2 regions of the Oxobacter pfennigii genome follow, and region 2 is predicted to be linked to the other one. Evidence: a T-box and tRNA genes for the amino acid it is inferred to sense, from the RefSeq annotation. Region 2 holds a T-box; the other holds one or more tRNA genes.
The links. The T-box of region 2 lies ahead of proS (proline--tRNA ligase). A T-box ahead of a tRNA ligase gene usually reads a tRNA of that ligase, here a tRNA-Pro.
Positions count from the first base shown of each region.

Region 1: it encodes a tRNA-Pro, which carries the amino acid that the T-box ahead of proS (proline--tRNA ligase) is inferred to sense. The anticodon was not compared.

Region 1 is NZ_LKET01000032.1:123,013-130,700, forward strand. Features, by position in the region: gene OXPF_RS10760 (anaerobic nitric oxide reductase flavorubredoxin) at 1-528, opposite strand, end outside; gene OXPF_RS10765 (PadR family transcriptional regulator) at 852-1,190, shown strand; gene OXPF_RS10770 (FtsW/RodA/SpoVE family cell cycle protein) at 1,181-2,482, shown strand; gene OXPF_RS10775 (class I SAM-dependent methyltransferase) at 2,588-3,382, opposite strand; gene OXPF_RS10780 (S1 family peptidase) at 3,500-4,336, opposite strand; tRNA gene OXPF_RS10785 (tRNA-Pro) at 4,497-4,572, opposite strand; gene OXPF_RS10790 (VOC family protein) at 4,740-5,120, shown strand; gene OXPF_RS22475 (hypothetical protein) at 5,361-5,513, opposite strand; gene OXPF_RS10795 (nitroreductase family protein) at 5,588-6,253, opposite strand; gene OXPF_RS10800 (NAD(P)H-dependent glycerol-3-phosphate dehydrogenase) at 6,300-7,340, opposite strand; gene der (ribosome biogenesis GTPase Der) at 7,353-7,688, opposite strand, start outside.
Region 2 is NZ_LKET01000021.1:82,626-90,313, reverse strand. Features, by position in the region: gene OXPF_RS03540 (MASE3 domain-containing protein) at 1-1,187, opposite strand, end outside; gene OXPF_RS03535 (hypothetical protein) at 1,470-1,808, shown strand; gene OXPF_RS03530 (hypothetical protein) at 1,997-2,332, shown strand; gene OXPF_RS03525 (hypothetical protein) at 2,519-2,866, shown strand; gene proS (proline--tRNA ligase) at 2,972-4,408, opposite strand; T-box leader at 4,488-4,718, opposite strand; gene OXPF_RS03515 (S-layer homology domain-containing protein) at 5,170-7,329, shown strand; gene OXPF_RS03510 (EcsC family protein) at 7,473-7,688, shown strand, end outside.

The DNA of each region.
Region 1 (7,688 bases), on a different contig from region 2:
GTACAAGGATTCGGTGGCGTAATGCTGTCCGAAGGCATCATTGGAGAACAGTATATTCTCACCCGTAAGATAACAGAACATACTGTCCGGCCAATGCAGCATTGGCGCTTCCACAAAAATCAGCTTTGTACTGCCCAGCTCAAGTGTATCCCCTGTCTTTACCGTGATAAAATTCCAGTCATGGTGATAATGCCCTTTAAGCGATTTAACGGCGTTGGCCGTGCAGTAGATGGGCGTATCGGGAATATAGCGCATAAGCTCCGGCAGCGCGCCGCTGTGATCGCTCTCCGCATGGTTTGCAATAATGTAGTCGATCTCTTTCAAATCGATTTCATTCTGCAGATTGCTGACAAACTCCTTGTCAAAAGGCTTCCAGACCGTTTCAATCAGTACATTTTTCACGTCCTTTATAAGATAGGAGTTATACGATGAGCCTTTCCATGTCGAATATTCGTCCCCATGAAACTTCTTTAATTCCCAATCTACCTTGCCAACCCATGTAACTTTAGAAGTCAGTGCTTTTCCCATTGTTATCCCTCCATTTTTTATATTTAGTATAACACAAAAACAGTAAATTCATGTTGTAGTCTGTAAGTTGAAAAAGTCTGGCTTTCGGGGCAATTTTCAAGTTCTCAAATTGCCTGCCTTAATTCATGTATTTATGATTTTGAGATACCTCAATATCAAAATGTTATATTATGGTAAGCCATAAGTCAAGCTAAAGAAAAAACAGACAATAATCTCGCTATATATTTTAATAACCATTATTGACATTAAAATAGAATAGTTCTATAGTAATACATAGATATGCTATGCATAGTAATTCAATATATAGATTTGAGGTGGTACTTATGAAGGTTAACAAAGAGTTGCTTAAGGGAAGCACTGTAATCCTTATCTTAACTTTACTTGACCGTAAGCCAATGTACGGTTATGAGATTATAAAAGAAATAGATAAGAAGTCAGATGGTGTTTTTAACTTCAAGGAAGGAACACTTTATCCGATTTTACATTCCCTTGAGGCAGAAGGTTTTGTCTTATCTTATTGGGATGAAGTTGAGAGCCGTAAAAGGAAGTATTATAAAATTACGGATGCCGGGAAATTGCAGGTTAAGGAAAAGCAAGAGGAATGGTTCACTTTTAAGAGCGCGGTAGATAAGGTTTTATTGGAGGAGATCGTATGGAATTAGGTAGTAATAATAAAGCCCGGGAATATATAAACGATGTGTGTTCACAAGTACGCTTTAAAGAAATTCATAAAGAAATAAGCCTAGAAATACAAAGCCACATTACAGAGTTGGCAGAAGAATATTTAAATGAGGGTTTTACCGAAACTGATTCAATAAATAAAGCAGTTGCCCAAATGGGTGACGCTATAACAGTCGGAAATCAATTGAATAAAGTTCACAAGTCTAAACCGGAATGGGGCATATTGGCCCTGACATTCATGCTTGCAAGTTTCGGGATAATAACTAATTACTTGATAGCAACACAAGGTGCATCCTACTATAACCCTTCTTCAATACTTATTAGAAGTTTGTCATTTAGTATTTTAGGAATAGCTGCTGCGGTAGGTCTGTACTTTTTTGATTACAAGAAGATAAAACCATATTCCAAATACATATATATAATAACTTCAATATTTATAATATACTCAATTTTATTTGGTCGTCCCGTAAATGGATTATTACGGTTTTCAATAGGTCCTTTTGTTATTCCTGTAGAAGCATGTCTCTTATTTTATGTTATTGCACTGTCAGGTATAATGGATAACTGGAACTGGAATCAACCCAAAAATATTCTATACAGCCTGGGGCTGCTCATATTTCCAATTATTCTTATGTTGGCAGTGCCCTCACTTGACAGCATACTAATATATTCAACCGCATTTTTAGTTCTCGCAATCATGTCCGGTGCAAAGCTAAAATATATTCTTGGTATAATAGGCTCTGAAATTATAATATTTTTATTTCAGATATTCAGCAGGCCATATAGAGTAAAACGGTTTTTTATCTTTCTCAATCCGAACAAAGACCCTTCTGGAAGCGGATATATCAATATTCAATTAAGTAAGGTACTTCATTCTGCAGGTTTATTAGGGCAGGGGTTTACATTTAAACCGGGAGTTATACCGGAAGTCCATACCGATTTTATATTTGCTTATGTAGTATATACTTTTGGATGGATTGCAGGACTCATATTGATAGCACTGTTTATCTCCTTTATAGTCCGTATAGCCGGATTAGTTGGTTTAGTAAAAAATAATTACGGCAAACTATTATTAAGTGGTTTTGCAGCAGTTTTTTCCATACAATTTTTATGGAATATTCTAATGGTTTTAGGATTAGCACCTTTAGGCGGAACCGGATTACCCTTTATAAGCTATGGGGGAACTCAATTTATTATTAATATGATTGTGATAGGACTGATATTAGGCATATACAGACGAAGAAATATAAGAGAAATTGCATTTTATGCATAAAAAATGTGAGGTTGTCATCAGATTATCAGGAGTGAAAAAACAAAAGTGTTATTATAACATTAAAAAAGCCTTAAAGAGTTGTACTTTAAGGCTTTCCATGGAAAATTATTTCACAGCTAAGCGCATACGATACGAAAAGTCGATTTCAAACATTTCATCTTGAAAAAGCCTGATGATTTTATTCTTGAAAGCGACAATATCGTCTAATAATAATTCTGGGTATTTTGTAATAATAGCTTGTAAGCTACCCTGGCTGATGATTATATTGATAAAGCGTTCCGACGTACATAGTTCTGTGTTGGAAAAAACAATTTCTCTTGCATACCGAAAATAACAACTGTTTTTTATGTTGGATAAATGTTCTTCTTTATTGTAACGAATAAATGTATCTTTTACATCAGGTAACTTTTCTTCTAACTCTCTCACCTTTTTATAAAGGATGTCATATGCTTGATCAGCCTGCCAAATTGAAACAGGCGGCCAATCACAATCAACAGTAGCAAAAACACCTCCGGCTTTTAAAATTCTGTTTACTTCTGTTAAAGTTGCTATTGGCTCCATCCAATGAAATGATTGAGAACAAATAACCACATCTGAAGAATCACTTTCAATTCCGGTATCATGGCTAAATGCATTAATAAAGCTAATCTTATTATTTGCCTTTCTTTTGGCAACGGTAATCATATCTGTACTTGGTTCAACGCCGATTATTTGACTGCAGTAGTCACTCCAAACAACAGTCGATAGTCCTGTTCCGCATCCTAAATCCACAATCCGGTCCGGTGTATTCCCTAAATAGCGAATAATTGTCTTTACGGGATAAAATGGCATTGCTGGTCGTGCGCTTTTATAAGTTTCTGCGAAACCGTTAAATCTATCGGCATTTATTCGGATATCCATTTAAGTAAGCACACTCCCTTTTAATTCTCTGAATAATGCGTTCAATTTCTGTTATTGGCTAATTGAATTATACCATATAATATGAAAAGATTTTTGTAGTTAATCCATCATAGACAGCTATTGCTTTTTACTTGAATACCATGTTGTTATGAAATCATTTATCTCATTTGCGGGCATTACCAAAGAATATCTGAAATTATCAAAGATATCACGGCCACCGCCTAAAACAATCCCCGCTATTTCTGATTGTTTATTTAATAAAACACTTCCACTACTACCGAAATTATCATAGGCGGATGTTTTGATTACTAATCGCTGATTCTCTCCGTTTGTATCGCCAAATTTGACTGGTTTTTTTGAAATAATCGAACCATAAGTGATTTCATTTCTCCCTTCATTTAATGGACTGCTAATAATCGCAACTTGATCTTTAAAAGCCGGGGTGTTTGAGGCAATATTTAATATTCCAAAAGAATCACTGCAACTAAATTTAAGGATAGCAAGATCATACTCCTCATCAGAATAAACCACTTCTGCTATAGGTAAAGTCTTATAATAGTCTCTTAACCCTATATGTTGTTCTTGCTGTGCAATGCGTTCATTATATGTTAAATCATCATAAGAGAGAACATATAAGTGTGTTGGATTGTTGTCTACGGCGTGCAGAGCCGTAAGGGCATAATATACTCCATCGGCCTCAGAAAAAACCACGCCACCAAATCCAGCGCCATAGCTAAATGATTCGTCGTTTCCTGATATTGTTGCAGTTTCACTAATAATATACAAAGTTGAGGATTTCACCTCATGATTAATTATTTCTTGGAAATCTACATTCTTTCTGGTACGACATATGTAATCATAAAAAAAAGAACTTCCTATAATGGAGATACATACAACAGCACTAATTACAATGCTTATTGTCTTTTTGCTTTTCCTTGATAATCTTTTTTCCACAGCTACTTTCGCTCCCTCCTTGCATTGCATATTATCCTCATTATATAAATAATCAGCAGCTTGCCTTTTGCCAGGTATTAAGCGGTTTTGAGGTTATAATACCATGTTTTCTGAAATTAAGAAAGACATAACTTCCCCTTGACGGAAAGCTATGTCTTTCTGGTCTGGGTGACAAGATTTGAACTTGCGACCTCCAGAACCCCATTCTGGCGCGCTACCATCTGCGCCACACCCAGATATTTTTTCGAGAACATTTATTATTATAATTCAGCAAATGCAATAAATCAAGTGATTTTCTAGATATATTATAAGGCTTTTTAAAAATAATAGCGCAGGCACTTATTTCCATGCTTTTATGATATACTTAAAGTACGTTGATAAATAATAAGTTAGGAGGAATTCTATGATTGATGATATATGCTTGGGCAACATAATGATTGATTGTGATGACCAAGAAAAGTTATGTGAATTCTACTATAAATTGCTTGGCTGGGAAAAGCGCACAATGTTCGGCCGTCCTGCACTATGCAGCAGTAGTGGAATCATATTTCTGTTTATAGAAGAAGAATCCTACAGCCCTCCCATATGGCCTGAGGAAAACGATAGACAGCAAAAACAGATGCATTTTGATTTCCAGGTTCCGGATGTGGTTTCAGCAGTTGAATATGCATTGTCCCTTGGTGCAACTAAAGCATTGTCTCAGTTTGGAGGCAATGAATTTGTGACTATGATAGATCCTGCCGGACATCCATTTTGCCTCTGCGCCAAAGATAACATGCCATGATTCAAGTTAAGAATACTTATAATCAGATTAAATTTATAGGAGGCTGATACCTCGCCAAAAGATGTAAATATAATACTTCGAAATGATGAAATATACAATATTGATGAAAGTAAAGCTTTAGAATTTAACAAAGGCTTTGCTTATAAAAAACTAGAAAGTGATTTGCCTTCACGAAATGAGATTTAGACAATTGGCTGGAACGAGAAGTTCGAGAAAAATAACAAGGTCTTAATGATTTAATCAATAAGGCCTACTTTCTTCCACATATTCACTGATTATTTTATCCAAAATCGGTTTTCCGGTTTTAATTTCATTTTCACTTATTGAAATTCCTTTGCTCTCTACAAGCATCTTGCGAAGAAATAAAAGCAATTTATAAAAAAAAGATTTCATATCAACACACCTCATATTAAATAATACAGGTGTCAATATAAAATCTAATTATGTTCTTGTTAAGATTATGTAAATTATATCCACTTGCAATTGTCCATTCCGGCGCCAATTTCAAAATGATACTTTACAATACCCAAATCCATTTTAGAGTAAAAGCCCCCAGTTTCTTCTGCTTTTATGGTATTGCCTTTAAGTGTAAATAAAAATTTTTGCTGGTTTACAGCTGTAGGCGCCAGCATTGCTGCCTTCATACCGGATAAAAACCAATCAGGCATAGGACCCTCAACTTTGCAAAGCTTTTCTAATGGTTTATTCTTATGGGGCTTGCCTTTATTTTCGCCGTAGCCTATAGAAATTACACCGCGTAAGATTTCTCCCGGGTTAACTTCACATGCACATTTGCTTTTACTGTATGTGGCTCCTACCCAGCAGGTATCAAGTCCCATCATAAAAGATTTTAAGACTATTCTTTCTCCGTAATATCCCAATTTCTCATCCAAGTCTTTATCCTTTTTGCCCACTAAAGCTATATAATTTTTAACATTTACGAATTTCCCGTAATGGGCCAATACTCCGCTGAAGGCTTTTGGTTCATTTGTTACAAGCTGCAGGTTTAAGCCGCTTTCTTCATTGCATTTTTTAATCTCTAAAAGAAGCTCTGCAACTATTTCATCGGGGATTCTTTTGTCTAAGTAGCTTCGCACAGAGTGACGGTTATTTATAGCTTCATAAATATCCATTTTACCTTCCTCCTTTAATTAATTGGATAGATATATTAACACTTTATTACAATTCCCAGGATTTTTGCTCGCGGGTGACGACTTCTTCATTTTCATGAAGCTCTATGGTCTTCTCCCTCAGCATAAGCTCTGTTACTGCATATTTTGGGTTTTTGTCCTGAAAAAGAACTTCATAGAGCTTTTCTGTAATGGGCATTTCTACCTGATATCTCTTGGAAAGCTCATAGGCAGCCTTTGTGGTTTTAACGCCCTCTACCACCATTTTTACTTCTGTTAATGCTTCATTTACACTCTTCCCCTGGCCTATCAATATGCCGGCACGCCTGTTTCTGCTGTGCATGCTGGTGCAGGTAACAATTAAATCCCCTATGCCCGAAAGCCCGGAGAAGGTGAAAGTGTCCGCTCCCATAGCTACTCCTAACCTTGTCATTTCAGCAAGCCCTCTTGTCATCAATGCGGCCTTTGTATTGTCGCCGTACCCTAATCCGTCGGATATGCCGGCTGCCAGTGCTATTATGTTCTTTATTGCACCCCCCAATTCCACTCCTGTAATATCCGGGTTGGTATATACCCTGAATTTAGGTGTCATAAAAATATCCTGAACGTATTCGGCAACAGTCCTCTTCCTTGAAGATACCACTACCGTTGTAGGGATATCCCTTGATACCTCTTCGGCGTGGCTGGGGCCTGAAAGTACGCATACATCATTAATTCCCGTTTCTTCTTCAATAACTTGAGACATCCTTAAATATGTATCGTTCTCAATGCCCTTGGCAATACTTACGATTTTTTGACCATCATTTAAGCTCCCTTTTATATTTTTGCATATCTCCCTTATGGCATGGGAAGGTACTCCCAGAACAATTAAATCGGTATCTTTTATGCATTCAATTATGTCCGGATAAACTTCCACATTCTGTGGTATGATTACACCCGGAAGATATTTGATATTTTCCCTTGCTTTTTTTATATCATTTAAAAGGCCGTCATTCCTGTCCCAGATGGATACTCTTAAGCCCTTCTTTGCAAGAAGGATGGAAAGTGCGGTGCCCCAGCTTCCGGCACCGATTACCGATACTTTACTCATTTACAATACCTCCTATTCACCTTCATTTCTGGCTCTGTAGATAAACCTTACAGGAGTGCCTTCTAATCCAAACCTTTCCCTCAGTTGATTTTCCAGATATCTTTCGTAGGAAAAATGCATTATCTCAGGGTCATTAACAAATAGAATAAAGGTTGGGGGCTTTGTCGAAGCTTGAGTGGCATAAAAAATTTTAAGCCTCTTCCCTTTCCCCATGGGCGCCTGATTCATCATAACAGCATCGGATATAATATCATTCAATACCCCCGTTGAAATCCTCATGGCATTCTGATTGGCAGTGAATTTTATAAGCTCGATGACTTTCTCAACCCTCTGGCCGGTTTTGGCAGA
Region 2 (7,688 bases):
GTTTGAAGCTGCAAATCTGAGAGCTCCTGGTCCCTGCCGGCATCATCGAATAAAAATAAAATCTGCCCATCGGATAATTTAGATAAATCATACTTTATTCTCACTATAGACCTGTTTTTTCTCTTTAACTTGACTATTACTTTTTTCATTAATGTGAACTTAGTTTCCTTATAATGTTCAAAAAAACTTTCAATATCCTCTTTACTGCTGAAAAATCTCTGTATCAACTCTCCTATACATCTTCCTTCTATCTCATCCATATTACAGTCTAACAATTTTAACGCCCTGTCATTACAAAGCACAAGGGACTTTTCTTTATTATACAGCATGAGCCCAACAGGCATCTGATTTAAAATATCTGAAATAAAAAGATTTTTTTGTTCCAATTGCTTGTAGGGGTTGATTATCACATTTTCTAAAATACCTAAAAAAAGGCACAAATAATGGGTTGTTTTAAAAAAATGTCCTAATAAGAGAAGATAGGATTGGGTATCGCTGCTGAAATAAAAGCATATTTCTGCGGGAATTGCAAAGAGAAGCGCCAGGAGAACATATTTATAGACGATTATATTGCCTCTCTTTTTATATAATTTTTTCACCAGGATACCAACTATGCTGGATGCAAATATATATATGATAACACATTCTACCAACACCCTCGGCTTTGTGATACCATTGCTGTCCATAAATACAGGAACTATATCGGGAAAATATAATATACTAAATGCTATGACCCCCGAAGCAATAAGTGATAAAAATAGTGTCACCCATTTATTTAGCTTAAATTTAAAGAAATTAAAGGTCATTATAAATATGATCAATGCCTCAATAAGCCTTCCCATAATCCAGTATTTAGCGGATAAATCTACGCTTCTGCCGGCAAATAATCCGTTGCCCCTATAAAAGTACATATGGAAAGCATCAAATACGGCTGCATATATAAAACCGAAGGCTGCCATTTTATTTATGCTTTTATTCAAATCATATGTACACCACACAAATAAAAAAGTAGACAATGTTATAAATACACATACGAACTCTATGACGGTGTGAACCATTACATTATAATTTACCCAAAAGCTGAAGAGAAGAGATGAACATAGTATGGATGAAAGCAATAAAGAAAAATAAATAAAAAAGACTTGTTTGGGCTCCCATTTTATATCCTGAAGTCTTGATATATTCATACATCGCACCCCGTTGTTACAGTATCCTTCTTAATATAATATCATGCTATGTTAAAAAAATTTGTCGAATTTTTTTCATATTAATTGTGTCGTATAATTTTTTTATTGATTCTTAATGTGTAACCATTCTTTGATATTCACATAGTATAAAAGTAGAAAAGGCCAATTAAACAAATTTTTAATATTTTACATAATTTACGACAGTAACCAAACTGCATATTGGTACTTATTTTAAATAAGTTACATCAAAATCATTCCAATGCCTGGAAAGGGGGAAATAAAATGTCAAAACATCGTCATGAGAAAAAATGCTGCGTCCCAATGTATATGCCTTACAAGGTGGGCTGCAGTCCGGCAGGATACGGAGAGTGTAATACCGGTGATTTTGGAATAAAATGGTTCTATGCTCTTCTTATTCTCATAGTCATAGTGCTGCAGTTTGGTCGTAAGGAAAAGGGCGTTGCAAAGAAAGGCTGCGATAGTGAAACTTCATCAGTTTTAGTAGGAGATGACCAGCACATCGACAACAGCGTACTGTTCATCATCGTTGTATTCCTGCTCATACTGTGTGCAGGATGCTTTGGCACAGCTAAAGGTTGTGATGGAGGCTACGGCTTCTAGTCGAATTCTTCAGGAAGGGCATATGTGCCTCCATGCCCTTCCTGTACATAGATATCCGGTGTAACAATTACATTGAAGTAACATAATATAAAAATAGAAATGAACGGCTGTTGGATTTAACGGCTGTTACCCATCCGATCGTACTTATTTAAAATAAAAATTCCAATGCCTTGAGAGGAGGAAATAATATGTCAAAACATCGTCATCATGAAGAATGCTGCTATCCCGTGTGCGGACCAATGGGCGGAGGGTACAGCATGGGAGGCTATGGTGGTACAGGAATAAGATGGTTTTATGCTCTTCTTATTCTCATAGTCATAGTGCTTCAGTTCGGCAGGCGTAAAAAAGTTGAATCCGGACTTGAGAAAGACGGCTGTGAGGGCTTCGCAGTAGCAGATAAGGGCGACGACCAGATTATCGACTCCAGTATTCTCTTCATCATCGTAGTATTTCTTCTTGTACTTTGCGCAGGATGCTGGTTCGGCGGTTCAAACAACTACGGGTATGGAGGCTACGGCTTCTAGTCAGTTTCTCCAGGAAGGGCATATGTGCCTCCATACCCTTCCTGTACATAGTGTTCTCTTACCTTCTTTCTACTGGTACTGAATCACCAATCCTTTATGATTCAGTACCCCAAATTACATATAAAATAAATTACTTAGGCGCATTATGAATATAACTTCCAATGCCTAAAAAGGGGGAAAATGAAATTGTCAAAACATCGTCATAAAGAAGAATGCTGCTACCCGATGGTTGCACCGACATGCGGTATGGGAGGCTATTCCGGGCATGGAAGCGGAGCTTCCGGAATAAGATGGATCTATGCCCTGTTAATCCTTATAATTATAGTATTACAGTTCGGCAGACGCAATAAGGGCGGATTACTTTCACAAGGCGACGGCTGCGGCTGCAGCGGTGAAGCAGTAGCTGCAAAAGGCGACGACCAGCTCATAGACAACAGTGTCCTCTTCATCATCATAGTATTCCTGCTTGTTCTTTGCGCAGGGTGCTGGGGCGGTTCAAACAAATATGGCTATGGTGGAGGCTACGGCTTCTAAAAATTTCAGGGAAGGGTATATGTGCCTCCATACCCTTCTCTTACATAAAATTTTAAGGAAAAAATCAGGAGCGGTTCAAATTGAACTGCTCCTGATTTTTTCCAGTTAATATGCTTTTCCCCAATAAACCATTTTTTCCGCCTTTTTGCCGCAGCACACACAGGTATCGGATACCTTTTCCTGTTCAAAGGGCATGCACCTTGATGTCGTGCCCGCAACCTCCTTAATTTTATCCTCACATTCCCTGTCACCGCACCACATAGCCTTTATAAATCCCGGCTTGTTTTCGGCCAATTCCTTGAGCTCTTCTATGTCAGCAGCTTTATATGTCTTCTCTTCTCTTACACTTTTAGCTTTATCATATAAAGACTTTTGAATATCTTCTAAAAGTTCAGGAAGCTTGGTTTCTATTTCGTCTAGTGAAACAAAAGTCTTTTCCCTCGTATCTCTTCTTACCAGTACTACCTGGTTTTTTTCAATATCCTTAGGTCCTATTTCCAGCCTTACTGGAACACCTTTCATTTCGTATTCATTGAACTTCCAGCCCGGCATTTTGTCGCTTGTATCCATTTTTACCCTTGCAATTTTAGAAATCCTGTCTTTAATTTCATTTGCCTTGCCAACAACACCTTCAACATGCTGGGATATGGGTATTATGACAACCTGGATGGGTGCAACTTTAGGAGGGAGCACCAATCCGCTGTCATCTCCATGTACCATTATAATGGCACCCATTATACGGGTGGACATTCCCCAGGAGGTTTCGTATACATATTTTAATTTCCCGTCCTTATCGGTAAACTGTATATCAAAAGCTTTTGCAAAATTATCCCCGAAGTTATGGGATGTTCCGGCCTGAAGTGCTTTTCCGTCATGCATCAATGCTTCTATAGTATATGTGGCACTTGCACCTGCAAATTTCTCTTTATCCGTCTTTTGCCCCTTTACAACAGGAATGGCTAAAAACTCTTCGGCTAAGGTTGCATATACATTTAGCATCCTTACTGTTTCTTCTTCTGCCTCTTTTTCAGTTGCATGAATTGTGTGGCCTTCCTGCCATAAAAATTCCGCAGTCCTTAAAAAGGGGCGTGTCGTCTTTTCCCATCTTACAACGGAACACCATTGATTATATAATTTGGGAAGATCGTTATAGGATTGTACTGTCTTTGACCAATGGTCGCAAAACAGCGTTTCGGACGTAGGGCGCACGCACAGCCTTTCAGTGAGCTCTTCACTTCCTCCATGAGTAACCCATGCCACCTCAGGGGCAAAACCTTCTACATGTTCCTTTTCCTTATTTAACAGGCTTTCAGGTATGAACATGGGCATATAGACATTTTCATGTCCTGTTTCCTTAAACATCCTATCCAGTTCTCTTTGTATGTTTTCCCATATTGCATAACCGTATGGGCGTATTACCATACATCCTCTTACGCCTGAATAGTCAGCAAGCTCTGCCTTTTTAACTATATCGGTATACCATTGTGCAAAATCCTCATCCATCGATGTGATAGCTTCTACGAATTTCTTCTCCTTTGCCATATGAATCCTCCTCGATTACGAAAGTTAGTGCCTTCGTTATATTTTTTCCAATTTAAACACAAAAAAGCCTCCAATCCCTGCAAGGGACCGAGGCATACGGTGGTACCACCCTAATTAATATATCAAGCGATATATTATCTCATTTTAATAACGGTAATTTCCGCTGCAGCCTAATGAATATCTCAATTGATATGGTTCGGTGCAGGACTCAAAGGCGGGTTCAAAAGATGCTTTTATAGAATCTCTCAGCAAATGATTCCTTTTCTGTATAATTGCTTCTCTTTCTACTATACCTTTTCACAGTCTTAATATAAAGCTGTAATCTTTATCTTAAATTATTATATAAATGTTGTCAATATGGAGATTTCTCAGAATAAAACAAAAACGTTAAAAAATTCACTGAATAATCATAGAGTTGAGATTTCTAAATTGCTATACTATTATTGTGAAGGATGAATATACCACCTAGGATTTTTAATTTTAGATATAGCAGTTTTTTTGTAATATTTGCAGTTTATTCTTAGTAATTTATGAGCTTTACTACTCTCAATCCTTTACAATTATTTTGCAAATTTCTTTAATACTTCCCTACATATAAAAAATGTGAGTCTTGTCCCTCACATTTTTTATTTTTGCATTTTATTGCTTTGCCCATAAATATACAATAAAATTTAATTATAATTTCTAATCTTGCTAAATTTTCGGAACACTTATATTTTTTTCCCGTCTTTAATAAAAGAAAATGAAAAAGGAGGCTATTTATGAAAAAGAAAACTTCTATTTTACTGGTTTTAACATTATTAATTTCGCTTGTTATACCGGTTACATCCTTTGCCGAGGATAACACCGGTCTCAACAATGCCATCAGCACTGCCAAAAACTTAATTGGCATAATAGAAACCTATGATGATTTTTCATACAATATGTATACCACTGACGGAAAAACCGTTTACGGCCTTAACTGGAGGGACAGTAAAAATTTAAAAGGCAGTGTGGATGTTACCATTGATTCAAACAACAGGATATTAAACTATTATTCCTACAAGCCTTATGAAAAAAACAAAGACTCTAAAATGCCCACTGTAAGTAAAACTGAGGCCAAAGCAAAAGCTGATGAATTTATTAAAAAAATCAATCCTGAAATGTGGACTAAGCTTGAGTTCAAAGAGGATGCAGCGCCAGTAAATATAAACGATACCGGCTATTACTTCAGCTATATACGTATTGAAAACGGTATACCTTTTATGCAAAATAACGTAAATGTTACAGTTAACAATAGCACAGGAAAGGTTGAAAGCTTTTACAGCAACTGGACTGATGATTTGGTATTCCCCCAGTCATCCAATTTAATAAAATTGGATGAAGCTGAAAAGATATATGCAGAAAAACTGGGGCTTAAGCTGGGAATTAAAATGAACTACACCGATAAAAACAGGACTCCCTACCTTGTATACACAAATGTATATAACAACCGTTCAATTGACGCCATAACCGGAGAGATAGTATCGGCTTCAGATATTTATTATGCACTGGCAAAAGAAGCTTCCGCCCGCGGAGCATCCTATGATATGGCAGCTGGGAACACAGCAAGTATACCTTTAACTCCCGAAGAATTAAGTGCAGTTCAAGATGCATCAAACTTCATTGCCCAGACTAAAGCCGAGGATATTGCCAGAAAACTCCTGGCCTTAAACAATACCTTCAAGCTGGAATCAGTTAATTTATACAGTACCGGCCAGAATGATGAATTCTCCTGGAGCCTGTATTTCACCAAGGAGACAAAGTCAAATGATAAAGCCACATATGAAAGCGCCAGCATTTCAATAGATGCAAAAACAGGGGAAGTTTTAAACTTTTACAGATATTCCTCTAATGATAATGAAGGCAAGGTTAAATATGATAAGGACCAATCCCTTAAAAAGGCCCAGGATTTTATCAAATCCATGCAGCCTTCAAGGGTTAGCGAAATAGAATATACAACCTGGCAGGAGGGAACTCCGATACCTTATGCACAAGAAGAAGCCCCCAGAAACTATTATTTCACATTTACAAGGAAAGCTGACGGTGCATACTTTATAGATAACGGCTTTAACGTCACAGTGAATGCCGTATCAGGAGAAATAACCAACTACAGCTACAACTGGTATAAAGGCGAGCTTCCGGATGCATCAGCCATAATAAATTCCGAGCAGGCCCATAAAATATTGTTTGAAAACGTAGGATTGACTCTTCAATATGTTGCCGACTATTCAAACCCGGCACAATCAAAAGTCATTGCGCCGCCTGCAAAGGATACTAAACCGACAATAAGACTGGTTTATGCGGTAAATACCGATAAGCCGTCAAACATCCATGCAGTAACAGGCAAGCTCCTTGATTATGCAGGAACAGAGTACAAGGAAAAAACAGTTTCACAGTATACGGATATAGCCGGTCACAGTGCTGAAGACCGAATCAGAATACTTGCAGAGTATGGAATATCTTTAGACGGAACTGAATTTAAACCGAATGAAAATATAATCCAGAAAGATTTCTTATATCTCCTGCAAAAATCCATCGACCCATATGTAAGCTTTAAACCTACAGGAGAGAAACAAGCTGATGAGGATTTCTACAACTATTTAATTAGGTCTGGGATAATCCTTGAAAATGAGAAAGACCCACTGGCCACTGTGAAAAAGGAAGATGCAGTTAAATTTTTAATCCGGGGCTTAAAATATGACAGTGTGGCAAAAATACAGGGGATATTTAATCTTCCATTCACCGACAAGGATTCAATAAATCCCGAGCTTCAAGGCCATATGGCAATCGCTTACGGCTTAGGTATTATTAAAGATGATAACGGCAGCATCAATCCTTCCAGTCTCATAACAAGAGCCGATGCTGCAGTAGCATTATATAATTTCCTCAACGCAAACTAAACTTTAAATAAAAGGAGGCTTCGAACACAACAACGAAGCTTCCTTTTTTGTTGTATTTAACCTCTCTTAATAGCAGTGGCATATACATATATAATATAAAGAAGTATAATCATATATATTAGAAAAGCGAATGTGGTGATTTTATGATTTCATATGAAGATAAATCAATACAGGAATTAAAAGAGTGGCATAGGGAAATATTAAGAAGGCCTTCTATTACAAGCCGTATATCAAAGAATTTTCAAAATACAGTCAACACTATAATTCCTGATAAGTTTCACCAGGTGATTACCGAAGCTATAAAAAATATGGTCAAAGCCGTTCTAACAGGGTCGGAATTTATTACCGGATATCCGCTG